2 linked regions of the Halorhodospira halochloris genome follow. The protein of the gene in region 2 interacts with the protein of the main gene of each other region in a pairwise test. Links are inferred from orthologs where the notes say so. Each region holds a gene or a part of one and is shown on either strand. Other genes may lie near its edges.

What was found.
Region 1: the proteins of hfq (region 2) and rho interact in binary tests that used the Escherichia coli proteins (3 or more experiments, as listed by UniProt). The link is inferred for Halorhodospira halochloris from one-to-one orthologs.

What each region holds. Positions count from the first base shown.
Region 1 is NZ_AP017372.2:1,950,591-1,962,159, forward strand. Bases 4,682-7,672 are described here. They hold rho (transcription termination factor Rho), read right to left. Parts: upstream 6,812-7,672; coding sequence 5,552-6,811; downstream 4,682-5,551. Other genes in these bases: HH1059_RS08930 (hypothetical protein), read right to left, coding at 4,682-5,248; HH1059_RS08935 (hypothetical protein), read right to left, coding at 5,317-5,532; trxA (thioredoxin TrxA), read right to left, coding at 6,986-7,315; cysQ (3'(2'),5'-bisphosphate nucleotidase CysQ), read right to left, coding at 7,575-7,672. Also shown: HH1059_RS08910 (dihydrofolate reductase), read left to right, coding at 1-351; HH1059_RS08915 (porin), read left to right, coding at 581-1,717; HH1059_RS13430 (porin), read left to right, coding at 1,955-3,064; more of HH1059_RS08930, read right to left, coding at 3,281-4,681; more of cysQ, read right to left, coding at 7,673-8,399; ADP compounds hydrolase NudE, read right to left, coding at 8,410-8,958; HH1059_RS08960 (acetate/propionate family kinase), read right to left, coding at 9,256-10,437; HH1059_RS08965 (bifunctional enoyl-CoA hydratase/phosphate acetyltransferase), read right to left, coding at 10,468-11,569. UniProt on the Escherichia coli protein: Facilitates transcription termination by a mechanism that involves Rho binding to the nascent RNA, activation of Rho's RNA-dependent ATPase activity, and release of the mRNA from the DNA template.
Region 2 is NZ_AP017372.2:520,726-526,506, reverse strand. The notes cover bases 2,997-5,781. They hold hfq (RNA chaperone Hfq), read right to left. Parts: upstream 4,633-5,781; coding sequence 4,360-4,632; downstream 2,997-4,359. Other genes in these bases: miaA (tRNA (adenosine(37)-N6)-dimethylallyltransferase MiaA), read right to left, coding at 4,685-5,781; hflX (ribosome rescue GTPase HflX), read right to left, coding at 3,045-4,415. In the rest of the region: HH1059_RS02535 (ATP phosphoribosyltransferase regulatory subunit), read right to left, coding at 1-387; HH1059_RS02530 (DUF2065 domain-containing protein), read right to left, coding at 387-578; protease modulator HflC, read right to left, coding at 594-1,487; FtsH protease activity modulator HflK, read right to left, coding at 1,487-2,695. UniProt on the Escherichia coli protein: RNA chaperone that binds small regulatory RNA (sRNAs) and mRNAs to facilitate mRNA translational regulation in response to envelope stress, environmental stress and changes in metabolite concentrations.

The sequences.
Region 1 (11,569 bases), 1.4 Mb from region 2 along the record:
CCACTGCCCGAGCGGACCCATATCGTCATGACCCGCGACCCCGGGTTAAGCGCACCTGCTGAACCGTCTACTATGTCGGGCGTCTACCCGGCCGCAACGCTCGAACAGGCCCTGGAGCTTGCCGCAGCCGCGCCCGGCGGCGAGACCATCTTTGTCATCGGCGGCGGCTCTATCTATGAACTGTTTCTGCCCCTTGCCCAGCGTATAGAGCTAACCGTGGTCGACGACGCGCCGCAAGGCAGTGTCATGTTCCCCGCTATCGACTCAAACTGGCAAGAAGAGACCCGCGACAGTGCAGAAGAGGACGGCTATCAACTCACCTTCCTCAGCCTGCGGCGCCAAGCCCCATAGGTTATCGCTTGCCCAACCGCCCTCCCTACTGTAAAAGGGCTCGGGTTATGGTGGGTGAAGGAAATCAACCCCAAAAAGAAGACTTATTTTACTTTTCTCAACCATGACGTAAGATTGCCGATAAAGGGAGTGCAATGCTTGACGGCGGTTTCGCCCAAAAGGCCGAGCCCAGAGCATACATGTTAACCATAAATATTATAATTGATATTGCTCTGCCCAGGAGGAGCTAATGAAAAAAAATACTCATATCAATAAGCTAGCCGCACTGCTAAGTGCAACAGCCCTCGCCGCACCGGTAGCTGTCCTCGCCGATAGCCACGATGAAAACGAAAGGGTAGAAGTCTACGGCTTCGTTAACCTATCGGTGGATTGGGAAGGTTACGACGGAACAGATGATTCAGAAGACGGCGACCTGGCCATGAATACCGGTTCCTCCCACTTCGGCTTCCGCGGCCAGGAGGAGCTAGATGGCGGACTGAAGGCCATCTATCAGGCCGAGCTAGAGTGGACCTATACTGGGGATACAAGGGGTACTCCAGGAGAACGGGACGATGAAGAATATACCTACTATGATGATGCTAATGATGAACAAACAGGATATATCTCTATAGGAGACAGCTTCATAACCCAAGTCCGCGACAGCTTTGTCGGCCTGGAAGGCGACTTCGGCCGCCTGACCCTCGGTCGGCAATCTTTATCCAACCAGTTTGTTTGGGATGGGCCAGGTGCAGATTGGATAGCGCAAGTGGGTACGCCAGGTGAAGCCCTAGGTTTCGGCACCTCTGGCCGCGCAAATAATGTCATCCGCTACACGAACGACTTCGGCGCCATTGGCACCGTATTAAGCTTGGTACCGGGGCATGGTGAAGACCCCGATGATCACGCTTACAATGCCCGCGCCACATTCAATGATGGGCCTCTATCAAGCGCATTTACACTGTGGCAAGTAACCGATAACGAGGGCGATGATTTCACCCTCATATCTCTAGCAGGCCGCTATGATTTAGACTTCATGGTCCTATCAGCCCAGTTCTCCGGGCAAAGCCATGATGCTGACGATAGCGACCATACGGGAGCCTCGTTTGGCTTTATGATGCCTATGGGTAATACAGGCCGCATTAAGGGCATAGTAAGTCAGTTTATGTCAGATGATGATGACGATGACTTCACCACTGTGGCAGCAGGATACGACCATATCTTTAGTGATCGCACCGAACTGCGCCTAGCGGTGGCCGCCACCATAAATGATGAAGAGAGAAGTAGTACGCCGCATACCCACGGCATGTACGGTCCATCATCCGGGGTAGACCCTGCGGCTGATGAGACACACACCACAGTCAGCGCCAACCTACGCCACTCCTTCTAAGCTGCTGGACAGGTTGAGCTAGCTTTAAGCTGTCTGCTCCATATAACCAACCACAAGCAGACAGCACTCGCCTCGGGCCCGCTAGGTCATCTAGCGGGTCCTTTTTTTATCGGGGCATTCGGCAATCGAAAGCCGCCAAAACTCCTGCTCCCACAAAAGTTGTAAATATACTAAATCTGAGATATTATTTAGACATTAATCATTTTTGTCTTATATCAATACAAGAGCAGCCAACCTATGCGCAAAAGACTCACAGCAATCGCCACCATTACCGCCTTGTGTTCACCACTTGCTCTACTCGCAGCCGACAAAGATAAAGAAGAAGAAGGCGTCGAATTCTACGGCCATGTCGGCTACGAACTGCAGTTCCTCGACGATGATATCAGTGAGGCCGACGGACTCGACTGGGGGGCATACCTCTCCCGCATCGGCCTGCGCAACAGCCACGCAATAAATGACCAACTTAAAGCCACCTACCAGGTAGAAAGCTTTATCCTCCACGGCCCGAGTGGCGACAATATAGGCTTTCGTAATACCTATGGCGGCCTGAAGAGCGAGAGCTTCGGCGAGGTCCGGGTCGGGCGCCACGACACCCCGTACAAACGAGCCAACCTGCCCTTCTTCGCCGGCGCCAACATGCTCTTCGATAACGCGCAAGGCTCCGGGACAGGACTGGGCCAGTGGAACACCGCGCTGGGCAAAGATACACCGCAGAATGGCGATTTTGAAACGATTGATCGCAACCGCGGCTTCATCGCCCAGCGCTTCCAGCGCTGGCACGGCACCCTGCACTACATCAGCCCGCAAGTCCACGGCCTAACCCTGGAGGCGGCAATGCGCCCGGTGCAGGAAAACGGCGGGGAAGACAACTGGGTCGATTACTCGGCCTCGCTCACCTACCGCCTCGGCGAGAGCTGGATGTTCAATACCGCCTATGAGAGCGAAGGCGCCATTGACGATGGCGGCAACGGCGGCAGTGGTGTATATCAAACATGGCTAGCCGGGGCACTCTTCACCGCTACCGACTGGCTAACAGTCGGCGCCCAGATCGAAAACCTGGACATCGACGTCAACAGCGATATTAATGGCGATCTGATGCGCCTAATGGTGCCGATCAAGCTGAGCTTCGGCGACTACTACGTCAACACCTTCCTTAAGTACGACGACTTTGATTATGAACACAAACCAGATGAAAATGTAACAGAAGACGACGACTGGTTCGACATCGGCATGCAGGCCGGCTACTACCTGGATCCGGAGCATAACACCCAGGTCTACGCCGCTGCCGGCAGCGCCGAGGACATAGAGGCCGTTAACTACGCCGTCGGTTTCCGCTACCAGTGGTAAGCCCCAAGGCTAGCGCGGACTGTCTATGACGTTATTGCGTTATGACTCGCCATGGACGGCGAGCGTAGCGCCTTCAGGACGCCTAATAAATCTCCCGGAGCCTATTGATCGCCCCCTGTGTTGAGGCCTTGGAGCCGTGGATGGCGCCATGAAACATCCAGAGATGGATTCACGGCGCCCGCCAAACGGGGCACCTAATCTCTCCGCGACAACAGCCTAATAATGAACCCCCGGCCGCGCCTCAACCTCAGCCGGCAGCTGATAACCGCCATCGAGCTGCGAGCCCCCTACACCAAACCAGACCATCGCCCCGGGACCAGAATCCAGATCACTCACCCGCACCCCAAAACCCCAAATATCAAAGCTTCCGCCCAGTTCAATAAACGGATAAGAGTCATCAACCCGCCCCGAAGGCATATCGATATCGGCACCACTATCGTCCCAGCTGCCCCTTTGCCACGCCTTATTAAGAGTCACCCAGCCGATCCCCATACCGACCGGCTGCCAAAAGCCGACCCCTAAAGACCCCTGCCAATTAAACAGGTCTAGCGTATCATCGCCGTCGTCTTGGCCACCTTGTCCAGCAGAGGAATACTCAACATCATACTGCTCCCGCCGATAGGCCAACTCACCACCAAAAACAAAGGGCATGGCACGGGCAAAGTAGTGCGCCGTAGCGCCGAGTTGGAAACTGGCATCGGTGCGCGAGATACCAGATATATCCGCGTCCTCAGCAGCGAAATCGGCAAAGCTAGCACTGCCATCCTCCACCGGCAGCGAGTAGTCGTCCCCCGGATCACCACCATAAAGGCCGAGGTTCACCCCCCAACGCCAACCAAAATAGTGCGGGAATCGATCCGGCGGCCTAGCATATTCACGCTTGATCCGCTCATCCTCACGCAGCACTATCTCCTCGACGATATCCTGATAACGCGGATTATCCCGAGTCACTCGGACCCGATAAGTGCCCGCCTCAGCGGGACGGCGGATCGACCGACTCTCGATCCCATAGCCCTCCAGCCGGATCAGGGCACCGCCTTCAGCACTCAGATCAAGCTCACCGAATCGCCGCTCAGTCAACCCGGCGCTGTAAAAGTACGCCGGGGTCGCCGAATCGATACGGATAGTCTCATCTCTCTCGCGGTAATCTACCGTACCCTCGATGCGTAACCGGTACTCCCTTCCCTGCTCAAGCTCTACCCGTGCCGGTGTCACGTACTCGCTGCCAGCGATCCGCATGACTGCGCCGGCCGGCTGGCTATGCAGGTAGAGCACCGCCACATCCTGTTCACGCCACTGACGCGGATAGAGTGTCTCAACCAAACGCTGCTCATCACTGAGCAGATTGCGATGGCGGCGCTCACGCCCCTCGACAACCACTTTGACGGCCGAAGTGAGGTCACCAACTCGGCGCTCGTCGGTCCAACCGCCACTATCGGTTACCAGACGATAACCATCTATGTTCAGCGTAAGGGATGGCTGAGGCCGCAGTGTCTGCCGATCGAGTACCGCAAAACGCACCCTGGTGCCATCGATGACCGGGACGACATGGATACGCTCAAGCGCCTCGCGCGCTGCTTCAGTAAAGTAGCTAGCAAAAGTAGTCTCACCATGCTGGGGGATATAAGCCCGTTCATCAGCCAACTCTAGCCGCTCAACAGTGGCTAAACCACTCAGGGCACGCTGGAAGCGCAAACCGGGGCGAGAGTCTGGGGTGGCTTCTATGAGCTCCAATTGTGCTAGTGCGGGGGCTTGTCGCCGGGCCCTGGAGCGCATCTGCTCCATTTGTTCATCGGCTACCCTGACGCTGACCAGCCAGCCGTCTGCGGAGCGTTTCTCGCTGACCACCTCGGCCCCTTCAATGACCGCATGGCTCAGCGAGCTTATACTGGATTGGAATTCGAGCTCTTCGGCCAGCTCGATATCGCTATCGTCGGCCTCACCGCGACGCTGCAGCAAGCGGTATACCTCCCGCTGCTCACCGCGGATGGCAGTAACCACAGCCCCGGCGATCTGATAATAGGCCTCTTGACGGGCTTGCTCAGGCCTTTCCGCTGCGCCGTAACCGTAAGTGTAGCCCGACTGCTCCTGCTCCTGGAGCTGTCCTCTTAGCTCATCGCCACCAGGCGGGCGGTCACCGTATCCGGCACACCCGATGAGTGCCGCAAGAGCAATAAGAAGCAACGCGAGGGAGGGCGACCATCTCCCCCATATTGTCACTGGAAAGCCCGGTGAGGCTTTCACATCGGATCTCAGTTATCGCGGTCGAGCATCCGCTCCCTGGCGTCATCCTTGCCGCGCTCCAGGTCACGGACCTCTTCATCACGGCGCTCACGCTCGAGCCTCTCCTGCTCAGCCTCCTGTGCCGCACGCTCAGAGGCATCGTTGGCACAGCCGCTAAGCATAGCCGCTGACAGGCCCAGCGTAGCCACTCCAAATACCGCCGCCATCAAGGTAATTGCTCTCATCTCTTCCCCCCGCCTTTACTCATCGCTTCATAGCCTCGAAGAATTCAGCGTTGGTCTTGTTATCCTTGAGCTTATCCAGGAGGAACTCGACCGCCGCCACTTCATCCATGTTATGCAACAATTTGCGCAAAATCCAGGTCTTTTGCAACTCTTCGGGGGTCATCAGCAACTCTTCACGGCGGGTACCGGAGCGGTTGAGGTGGATGGCCGGATAGATCCGCTTCTCGGCGATCTTCCGATCCATGTGCAGCTCCATATTCCCGGTGCCCTTAAACTCCTCGTAGATCACCTCATCCATGCGCGACCCGGTCTCGACCAAGGCAGTGGCGAGGATTGTCAAGCTGCCGCCCTCCTCGACATTGCGCGCGGCACCGAAGAAGCGCTTCGGCCGGTGCAGGGCGTTGGCATCGACGCCCCCGGTCAGCACCTTGCCGGATGACGGCACCACCGTGTTATAGGCACGGGCAAGACGGGTAATGGAGTCGAGCAGGATGACAACATCCATCTTATGCTCGACCAAGCGCTTGGCCTTTTCGATAACCATCTCGGCGACCTGCACATGGCGCGTAGCCGGCTCATCAAAGGTCGACGAGACCGTCTCGGCTTCGAGCACCGAACGCGCGAACTCGGTCACCTCCTCGGGGCGCTCATCGATCAGCAGAACGATTAGATAGCACTCTGGGAAGTTGGCGTTGATGCTCTGCGCAACATTCTGCAGCATCATGGTCTTACCGGCCTTGGGCGGGGAGACGATCAACCCCCGTTGCCCTTTGCCAATCGGCGCGACGAGATCTATGACCCGGGCGGTGAGGTCTTCGGTAGACCCATTGCCCCGCTCCATGCGCATTCGATTACGCGTAAACAGCGGGGTCAGGTTCTCGAACAGAACCTTGTTCTTGGCTGCCTCGGGCGGTTCATAGTTGATCTGGTCAACCTTAAGCAGCGCGAAATAGCGCTCACCATCTTTGGGAGGACGGATCTTGCCGGTGATGGTATCGCCGGTACGCAAGGCGAAGCGCCGGATCTGGCTAGGCGAGACGTATATATCGTCCGGCCCGGCCATATACGAGGCGTCCGCCGAGCGCAGGAAGCCGAAGCCGTCCTGGAGTATCTCCAGAACCCCGTCGCCATAAATGGAATCACCATTCTTGGCATGAGCCTTGAGAATGGCGAAGATGATGTCTTGCTTCCGCGAGCGGGCAGTGCCCTCTATGCCCATTTCTTGGGCAATCTCCAGAAGCTCAGTAGCAGGCTTTCTCTTTAAGTCGGTAAGATTCATGATTCGCTTTGAGTGCGGGGGAACACGAGCGCGCTTTTACCGGTAAAGGCCTAGACTAAGGCTTGCGCTCCGGATCAGCAGCCGGACTTCGAGGACAAGGTCTGGGAGCTGGCAGATGGTAGCGCAAATGAATTGTGGAGATAACCACACTGCGGTAAAAAAGCGCCTCTTCCGTTAAAGGTTACTGTCGATAAACGCGGTTAATTGTGACTTGGAAAGGGCACCGACTTTAGTGGCCTCAACATTGCCATTCTTGAACAACATGAGGGTCGGTATGCCGCGAATGCCGTACTTGGGGGGGGTCTCGGGGTTTTCGTCGATGTTTAGCTTGACTACTTTGAGCTTGCCCTTGTACTCACCAGCTATCTCCTCAAGTATCGGTGCGATCATCTTACAGGGGCCACACCACTCTGCCCAGTAATCTACTAACACCGGCTCGCTGGACTTGAGCACATCTTCATCAAAGCTTTGATCGCTTGCGTGGACGATAGCACCTTCGCTCACGATTTATAACCTCCAGGTTCTAATGCAGAACACAAATTACGATGGATTTTCCGTAGACCTCGGAATCCTGTATGGATTTCGGGCATAGCTCTTCGCTTCATGCCAGGTACTCGGATGCGGGACTATCGAGCCCTTACAGGAGGGCCGACGGGTTTAATTCGAGTTAGAAATTGACGTTAGTACGGAAAATAGCTGCCGGAAGCGCTAATGTCAACTATTATAACCTCTAACGGAGCCCAGCAGGCTATCCGGGTTGTTGCTAACGCTGCTCCCAGTTAAGAGCTGAGACTAATCGTTGCCAATCGTAGTCAACATCACCAACGGCAATAAAGTCCGGATTTAGCAGAGAATCTTTTTGGTTATAGCGCAGTTGTTGCAACCCTATATCCATTATGCGGCCGCCGGCGGCCTCGAGCACGCACTGCGCCGCGCCGGTATCCCATTCGCAGGTCGGCCCAAAGCGCGGATAGAGATCCGCTTCGCCCTGCGCTACTCGGCAGATCTTCAAGGAGCTGCCGACTGATAACTCATGGTACTCACCGAGGCGTTCCAGGATATTCTCGATCGCCGCCTCACGGTGGGAGCGGCTGACCACGACGGTCAACGGCGACTGCGCCCGGCGTGTGGCAATGGTCTGCATACCGTTACTATCGAAACGGTAGGCGCGCTCTCCCGCCGCTGCACTCCAGGTGGTCGCCAGATCTGGGGCGTGGACCACGCCGAGCACCGGACGGCCATTGTCGATGAGGGCTATATTGACCGTAAACTCGCCGTTGCGCTTGATAAACTCGCGAGTGCCATCGAGCGGATCAATAAGCCAGTAGTTGTTCCAGCTGCGCCGGGTGACGGCATCGATGTCGTCACCCTCTTCGCTGAGCTGCGGTATATCGGGCGTCAACCGCCGCAGGCCGGCAGCAATGGTCTCATGAGCGGCGCGATCGGCGCGCGTCAGGGGGGATTCATCGTCTTTCGCCTCGACGGCGAAATCACTACTACGATACACCTCGAGGATTCTCTCCCCAGCTGTCTCAGCGATCTCGCGCAGCGGCTCAAGCCAGGTATACCACTCTTGAAGCGCGGTCATAGGTTCTCCGTTAACGGGCGGCCAAATAATCGCGGGCCAAATAGAGCGCGGCGATGGAGCGTGCTTCGGTAAGCTCCTCTTCAGCGAGCAAGGCGGGAAGTTCGGCCAAGGGCCAGGGCACGACCTCTATCACCTCCGGCTCATCGCCGGGCAGGCGGTATTCGTAAAGCTCCTCTGCGAGCATGATCTGGGTGCGATGGCCGAAATAGCCCGGCGCCAATGTCAGATCACGCAAGTGGGTAATCCGCTTAGCACCGTAACCTACCTCTTCCATCATCTCTCGGTCTGCCGCCTGCTGCGGGTTCTCGCCCGGCTCTACCCGACCTTTAGGCAGACCTAGTTCGTAGCGCTCGGTACCTGCGGCGTACTCACGGATGAGCAGTACCCGCCTATCGTCTGTCACCGGCACAACGAGCACGGCACCGTTCGCCCCGCCACCGAGGCGCTCGTATTCGACTTCAACGCCGTTACTAAAGCGCAATCCCACCGCCTCGACCCGGAACAGGCGCGAACGGGCGACGATGTTGCGGTATGTAGTTTGCGGGTAGCGCTCAGTCATGCAGGCCGTCTGTAATTTGAAGTCGCTCGGACAGTCTCCGATTGTAACGCGACGGGGTGCCACATCTCTAGCGGCAGCCGGGGAATTCCTACCTTCTTTACGGAGTCTATAAGAGCTCCCCCGTAGCCATTTAGCTGTTCCGGTGTGGAGGACGCCGTGAATCCATCCCTGGAGGCTTCATGGCGCCATCCTTGGCGCCAAGACCTCCACACCGGAACAGCTAAATGGCTACGGGGAGCTCTTAGAGGCCTCCTTAGAGGCGTCTTTTCCTAATCTGGCGTATAGGGTTTGAGCAGTTTATCGAGACAACAGCGCAATGGTATGCGCCGCGATTACCCGCTCCTCGTCTGTAGGTATCACCCAGGCGCTAAGCTGGCTCTCGGGGGTAGTAATAAGCGGCCCATTATTTAGGTTAGCCGCTTGATCGAGCTCCATACCAAACCAGTGCAGGCCATTGACGATACGCTCGCGCACCTCGGCGGCATGCTCGCCGATCCCGGCGGTAAAGATCAGGGCATCGAGTCCACCGAGGGCGGCGGCGAGGCTGCCGATTTCGCGCAGGATGCGGTAACAGAACAGCTCTACCGCCTCTGTAGCCGCCGGCTCACTACTGCTGAGCAGCTGACGCATATCGGCGGAGATGCCGGAGACGCCAAGCAGGCCCGATTCGCGGTAGAGTAGCCGCTCGACCTGTTCCAGGCTCATGCCCTCCATGCGCTGCAGATGGAGTACAACCCCCGGGTCGATATTACCGCAGCGCTGGCCCATCGGCAGGCCATCGAGGGCGGTAAAACCCATGGTCGTGGCCACGCTACGCCCCTCATGCAGGGCACAGAGGCTGGCGCCGGCGCCAAGGTGAGCAACAACGGCCCGCCCGCGGGCGGCGCGCTGATCGTACTCGGGCAGCAGGGCCGCGATGCGCTCGTAGGAAAGCCCGTGGAAGCCGTAGCGGATCACCCCGCGCTGTTCGTATTCCCGCGGCAGGGCAAAGCGCTGAGCCACCGCCGGCTGAGTTCGATGGAATGCGGTATCGAAGCAGGCTACCTGGGGCAGCTCGGGGGCCACCCGGCGCACCGCCTCTACTGCCGCTAGATTGTGCGGCTGATGTAGCGGGGCTAGCGATTCGAGCTCGTGCAAATCGCCCAGTACCGCATCATCTATCAGCACCGGCGCGCTATAGTGGCGACCGCCATGGACTATGCGATGCCCCGCCCCGCGCAGGGTCAGTTCACCCAGACTGGAGCGGACGTGCTCAAGCACCGCACGCAGGGCGCTGTCGTGATCTACCCCGTGGCCAAGATCACTGCTTACCGGTGCCGACTGATGATCTTCCAGGTGTAGCCGCGACGCGGTGCCGGCCACCCCCACCCCTTCTACCTGGCCGCTTAAATACTCGGTTAAGTCTTGCTCGGTATGGGCATAGACCGCGAACTTTATGCTCGAGGAGCCGGCGTTGAGTACCAGGATAGCGTCATTCATAAGCTTATCTATGGATAGAATCCGTTACCTTTACAGGTGAGCCAAGCCCCGCCGCTTGCGTTCAGCGACCAGCACGGCAATAGCACAAGAGGCCAACCGGGCAATGACATCATCCGCCCGGCTGGTGAGCACGATCGGCACCCGGGCACCGAGGACGATGCCGGCGGCCTCGGCATCGGCCAGGTAGTAGAGCTGTTTGGCCATCATGTTGCCCGACTCGAGATCGGGGGCAATGAGGATATCCGGGTTCCCGGCCACCTGCGAGGTGATCCGTTTGGTCCGCGCCGCACTCTCCGAGATGGCGTTATCAAAGGCCAACGGGCCGTCGAGCAAGCCGCCGAAGATCTGCCCCCGGTCGGCCATCTTACACAGCGCGGCGGCATCGAGGGTCGAGGGGATATCCGGGTTGACCGACTCGGTCGCCGATAGTATTGCCACCCGCGGCTGCTCGACACCGAGGGCGTGGGCAAGCTCAATGGCGTTCTGGCATATATCGCGCTTTTGGGCCAGACTCGGCGAGATGTTGATCGCCGCATCTGAGATCAGCAGCGGGCGCGGGTAGCTCGGCACATCCATGGCGTAGACATGGCTGATGCGCCGCTCGGTGCGCAGCCCCTTTTGGCGGTTGACCACCGCCCCCATCAGCTCATCGGTGTGCAGCGAGCCTTTCATCAGACCTTCGACCTCACCGCGGCGGGCGAGATCGACAGCGGCCTCGGCCGCCTCATGCGAGTGCTCGACATCGATTATCGGCAGATCGCCGAGGTTGATGCCGGCCTCATCCGCAGCAGCGCGGATCTTGTATTCGGGACCGACTAGGGTCAGCTGCATTAAGCCGTGCTCGGATGCTTGAATGGCGCCGTGCAGGGAGAGGGCGTCGACCGGATGGACCACCGCCGCACTCATCGGCTCGACGTTATCGGCCATCCGCAAGAGCCGGCGCAGCTGCCGCCGACGACCGCGCGAGGTGCTCGCCACCATGGAGTCGGTCTCGCCATTGGCGATCTCCTCCGCCGGGGCGCTGACGGTTATCCGGCCACTGATGACCGGTTCGCCGTCTTCGCGGGTGGCCCGGGCATCGAGGATCACCCGCCGACCATCATCCTGCTTGTCGATCACCTCCAGGGTAACC
Region 2 (5,781 bases):
GGCGCCGAGCTGAACCGCATTACGGCTCTGCGCTGCCCCGCCGCCGCGCGCCTGCAGGACACTGCCGAGATAGCACAGCCGGGTAACCCCTTCACGTCGCAGCTGATGGGCATCAACACGGGCCGCTTGCGGGGTTATATCCGGTCGTACCCCAAGCATGCGGCCAGAGAGTTGATCAGTCAGCTTGAATGTCTGCAGATCAAGATCACCGCCCGTCCCCGTCAAGAGGGCATCGAGGAACTCAATGAAGGGCGGCATGATCAGCTCATAACCCCACGCCCGATGCAGGTCAAGGAGCCTTCTGCGCAGCTCTTCGGCCTGCTGGGCACGGGGCGGCAAGAGCTCATCTACGCCATCGGGGAGAAGCCAAGGGGCTTGTCGTTGCATCAATTACGCACCAGGTAGAGTAGCAGCAGGCCAAACCCCATAGAGAGCAGACCTACAACGCGCAGGCTGCCGTCATCCATCTCGGCAGCCTGACGCATTGCGTGTCTAAACATATCCGGGCTAGCCGCCGGCATTATTCCCTCAAGCACCAACAGCAGAGCGATAGCTGTCAGGAAATCCTGTACCGCCATGACAGCCTCCTGCCATCACTCCTGGAGCTCATCAGTTGCAGGGATACCGCCGCCGCCGAAGTAACGGAAGAACTCCGATGTGGGCGAGAGCACGAAGAAGTCATCGCCGGACTCGAACGCCTGCCGGTAAGAGCGCAGACTACGCTGGAAAGCGAAGAATTCCGGCTCTTGGCCATAAGACTGAGCATAGATATCCGCCGCCTCAGCATCGCCCTCACCACGCAGACTCTCGCCTTCGCGATAGGCCTCAGCGAGGATAACGGTGCGCTGTCGATCGGCGTCGGCACGGATGCGTTCGCCGGCCTCGTCACCGCGGGCGCGGATCTCGCGGGCTACCCGCTCACGGTCAGCGACCATGCGCTCAAAGATGGAATCGGTAACATCTTCCGGCAGATCAATACGCTTGAGCCGCACATCAAGGACCTCAAGGCCAAGATTCTGCGCCGCATCAGCGGTAGCTTCGCGCAGGATCTGCATTATCTCTACCCTCTCGCCGGAGATAATATCCTGCACCATGCGCTTACCGAACTCCGCTCGCAACCCGTCACGAATGATCTCGCGCAAGCGCTGGTTGGCCCGTTCCGGATCGCCGCGCACCGTCATGTAAAAGCGCTCGGCATCGGCGATGCGCCACTTTACAAAAGAGTCGACAATCAGGTTCTTCTTCTCCGAGGTCAAGAAGCGCTCCGGCGATTCGTCGAGGTTCTGCACCCGAGCATCGAACTTACGGACGTTGTTGACAAACGGCAACTTAAAGTGGAGCCCTGGATCGTAATCCGACTCTACTACCTCACCGAGGCGGAACTTCAGCGCCAACTCTTTCTCGGAGACCGTAAACATCGAGAAATAGGCTAGCACTGCAACCACTAAAACCAGGGGCAGGACGACATTCTGAAGTATCTTACTCATTAGCGCGTCCCCCTATCACGCAGTGCATCACGTGCCCGCAGAGTCGGCGTAACGGCGTCGCGCTCGTCAGCCACGTCGATATTGGCCAACGGCTGTTGTTGACCCATGCCTGTCGTAGTACGACCGCCCATTATCTTATCTAGCGGTAGGTACATAAGTGACTGGCTTGCCTCCGAATCAAGCATTAGTTTGCTGCTCTTACCCAGGATCTCCTCCATCGTCTCAAGATAGAGGCGCTGGCGCATCAAATCAGGGGCATTGCGGTATTCCGCAACCAAGGCATCGAAGCGCGAAGCATCACCCTCAGCCCGGGCAACAACCTGCTCGCGATAACCCTGTGCCTCTTCGAGGATACGCGCTGCCTGACCCTGGGCCCGCGGGATCAGCTCATTGGCATAGGCCTGGGCCCGGTTAATCTTGCGCTGCTCATCTTCACGAGCGCGAATGGCGTCCTCAAACGCCGGCTGCACCTCTTCCGGGGGTTGGATATCCTGCACCGCAACTTGCACAACAGCGAGGCCGGTTTCATAAGTGTCCATGACCTCTTGGAGCAACCGCTGAGTCTCGCGGGCTACCTCGGTGCGCCCTTCGGTGAGCACAAAGTGGAGTTCACGCTTACCTATTATCTCCCGGATGGCACTCTCAGTTACCTGTTTTAAGGTCTCTTCCGGCATGCGGAAGTTGAACAGATAGAGGAACGGATCCTGGACCTGGTACTGTGCCGCAATACGCACATCAACGATATTCTCGTCACGGGTTATCATCAGCGCCTCATGGGGCACCGGGCGCGATTGGCCTTGCATCGTCTCATAACCGACCTCGGCTATGCGGCGCTGCTCGACGTTAACCCGCTCGACGTTGCCTATCGGCCACGGCCAGTGCCAATGGGGCCCCGGCTCGGTAGTATCGGCGTGCTTACCGAAGGTCAGCTCGACCCCTCGCCAACCCTGATCGACTATGTATATGCCGGACAGTCCCCAGATTATAAAGGCCGCCGCAGCCAGCAGACCGATTCCGACGCTGCCAGGTCCGCGCGGTGATGGGCCATCCCCATCACTGGAGGCTCGCTTGCCACCAAAGAGGCCGTTGATCTGGTCACGTAGCTTACGGAACACCTCATCAAGATCGGGCGGCCCACCGCTGCCACCGCCTTTGGGGCCACCTCCCCAGGGATCGCGGCCACCGCCGCCGGGTTCATTCCAAGCCATTCATTGCTCCATAGTTCCGGTGTGAGACACCATCGATGCACGGTCTCGAGATTCTATTTGGACGGACTGATTGCCGCAACCACCGCCTGCGACCCTGCCTTTGATACCGATATATTATAAACACAAAAACCCCGAACATTACTAACTGCAGCGCTGCTTATTCCCGTAAGTGCCCATTGTCTCTAGGAACCTCTAAAGACCCCCCCGGGGCCACTCAACTGCCCAGGCGTGGAGGTCTTGGCGCCAGGGATGGCGCCATGAAGCCTCCAGGGATGGATTCACGGCGTCCTCCACACCGGGCAGTTGAGTGGCCCCGGGGGAGTCTTTAGAGATTCCCTCAGCGGACAGTTTATGGTCTACTGACCACTTCGCGCTCCAACCCCTCGCGAGCATGCAGCCGCTCCAATTCATGATTAGGCAGCTCCACTTCCAGCTCCAGGGTGCCATTATCGGCATAGCTCTCATTGATCACACTGCCGAGGCGAAACAGCTCGGAGCGCAGCTTGCCTTGCTCCGGGGCCAGTGACACCAGGCGCCGCACCCGCTGCGGCCCAAGGCGTGCGGCAACGGCGGCAAGCAAGTCATCGAGCCCCGCCGCCGGCTCTTGAGCGGATATGCGCACCCCTTCGAGTTCGCCGACATCGGTGTAGAACGGCCCTGCCGTAAGCGCCGTAGTATCCACCTTATTATAGACTCGCAATACCGGAACGTTCTGCGCACCAATCTCGTCCAGAACCGTTTCTACCTGCTCGATCTGGTGCTCGCGCTCCTGCGCCCCGGCATCGATGACGTGCAACAACAGATCCGCCTCACTAACCTCCTCCAGGGTCGAGCGGAAGGCGGCGACTAGATCGTGCGGCAACCTACTGATAAAACCAACCGTATCGGAGATCACCGCAGCCGCCCCAGGGGCCAAGTCGACTCGGCGCCAGGAGGTGTCCAGGGTCGCAAAGAGGCGATCTTCGGCGTGCCGCTCCGATCCAGTCAAGGCATTAAACAGGGTAGTCTTACCGGCGTTGGTGTAGCCGACCAGGGAGACCACCGGTAGCTGACGCCGCCGCCGGGCTTTGCGGCCTTGCTCACGATTGCGCCTGACCTTGACCAAGCGGCGCTCAATCTGCTTTATCCGCCCGCTAATCATGCGCCGGTCCATCTCCAGCTGCTTCTCACCTGGACCGCGCAAGCCGATGCCGCCCTTTTGCCGCTCCAAGTGCGACCAGCCTCGCACCAAGCGACTAGAGACATGCTTGAGCTGCGCCAACTCGACCTGTAGACGCCCCTCAAAGGTTTGTGCCCGCTGGGCAAAGATATCCAGAATCAGGCCGGTTCGATCGAGGACGCGGCAATTAAGATCCGCCTCAAGATTGCGCTCCTGAGCTGCCGAGAGAGGCTGATCGATTAGGACCAGAGCTACTCCCAAATCAGCGACCTGCTCGGCCAGCTCGGCTACCTTACCACGGCCTAAAAAGGTCCGTGGGTCGGGGGTATCCCGGCGGTGATCGAAGCGCCCGACAATATCCGCTCCGGCCGAACGCGCTAGGGCTGCCATCTCTTCGGCTGCATCAAGGGCATCGCCTGGCATCCGCACATGCACCGTGACTGCCCGCTCACCGCCGCTCGGGCGGGCAAATAGATCAGCAGGCCCACTGCTGCTGAGTATACGTTCAGCGATCGCTCTCCTCCTGACCGTGTTCAAGGTCGGTAGGCTGATCGTCCCCAAGCGCAGGTATCCGCACCCGCCGCGCCGGGACTATAGTTGAGATTGCATGTTTATAGACCATCTGATTTACATTATTGCGCAATAAAACCACAAATTGATCGAAGGATTCGATCTGGCCCTGAAGCTTTATCCCATTAACCAAATATATAGATACCGGCACCTTCTCCTTGCGCAGGGTATTTAGAAACGGCTCTTGCAGTGACTGCCCTTTTGACATGGCGTTAGGCCTCGTCTGAATTGTTGTTGTTATGTGGGCCCACGGTTAAACCCTACCGTGCAAACACTTCCTCTATCAGTCTACTTACTTTGACGTAGTGCTGGCTAGAGGGACCGACATCAATGTTATACGCCGGTTCCAGCCGCTCACGGACAGTACTCTCGCGCCCACTCGGCAAACCCATAATGGGCCTCTTTCCGCTGCACGGCGTGGCTGGAAAATGGCGGCGCATCCAGGTCAGCTGCCGCTTAGCATATTTCCTAGTAGCACTGACTCCACGGCGAATCATCTCATTATAGGCACACTGCCCACAGATATACTGCCAAACTTGACGATAACCTACCGCCCGTAGAGCGGGCAAATGCAGCCCAAGATCAGCACGCCGATAGAGCATCAGCACCTCCCCCACCAAGCCGGCTGCCAACATGGCCCGGAAACGCTGTTCGATGCGCTCATGTAGCCAGGCCCTACTAACCGGCTGCAACGCTATCTTAAGTGGCCTTGCCGCCAAGCCAGGGACACCCGGCTGGCGCTGTATCTCGCTCATCGGGCGGCCTGTTAAGCGGTGCACCTCTAACGCCCGCTGGATGCGCTGAGCGTCGTTAGGGTGGAGGCGCTGCGCGGTCTCTGGATCCTGTTCGGCCAAGCGCTGGTGCAGATGGGCCAACCCGCAGCGCGCAGCCTCTGCCTCGAGCTCTTGCCTAATCTGCTGATCGGCCCCCGGCATTGGTGATAAACCCTGCTCAAGGGCTTGGAAATACAGCCCGGTACCACCAACAAACAGTGGCACCCGAGCGCGGGCACGAATCTGTGCTACTACTTGCTGGGCGTCTTGGACAAAATCTGCCGCCGAGTACGGCTCTGCCGGGTCGCGCAAATCGATGAGGTGATGCGCCACTTCCCGCCTCAGCGCTACCCCCGGTTTGGCGGTGCCAATATCCAAGCCTCGATAAACTTGGGCCGAATCTACACTGACAATCTCCACCGGCAGGCGCCGAGCCAGCTCTATGGCGATATCGCTCTTACCAACCGCCGTCGGCCCCATTAAGAATACGACCCCGGGCCGAGGCTGCTGAACGTCGCCTAAAAACTCCGCTGTATAGCGCTCACTGCTTGGGTTACTTGAACCTTGATTGAGTGGCGATTTGT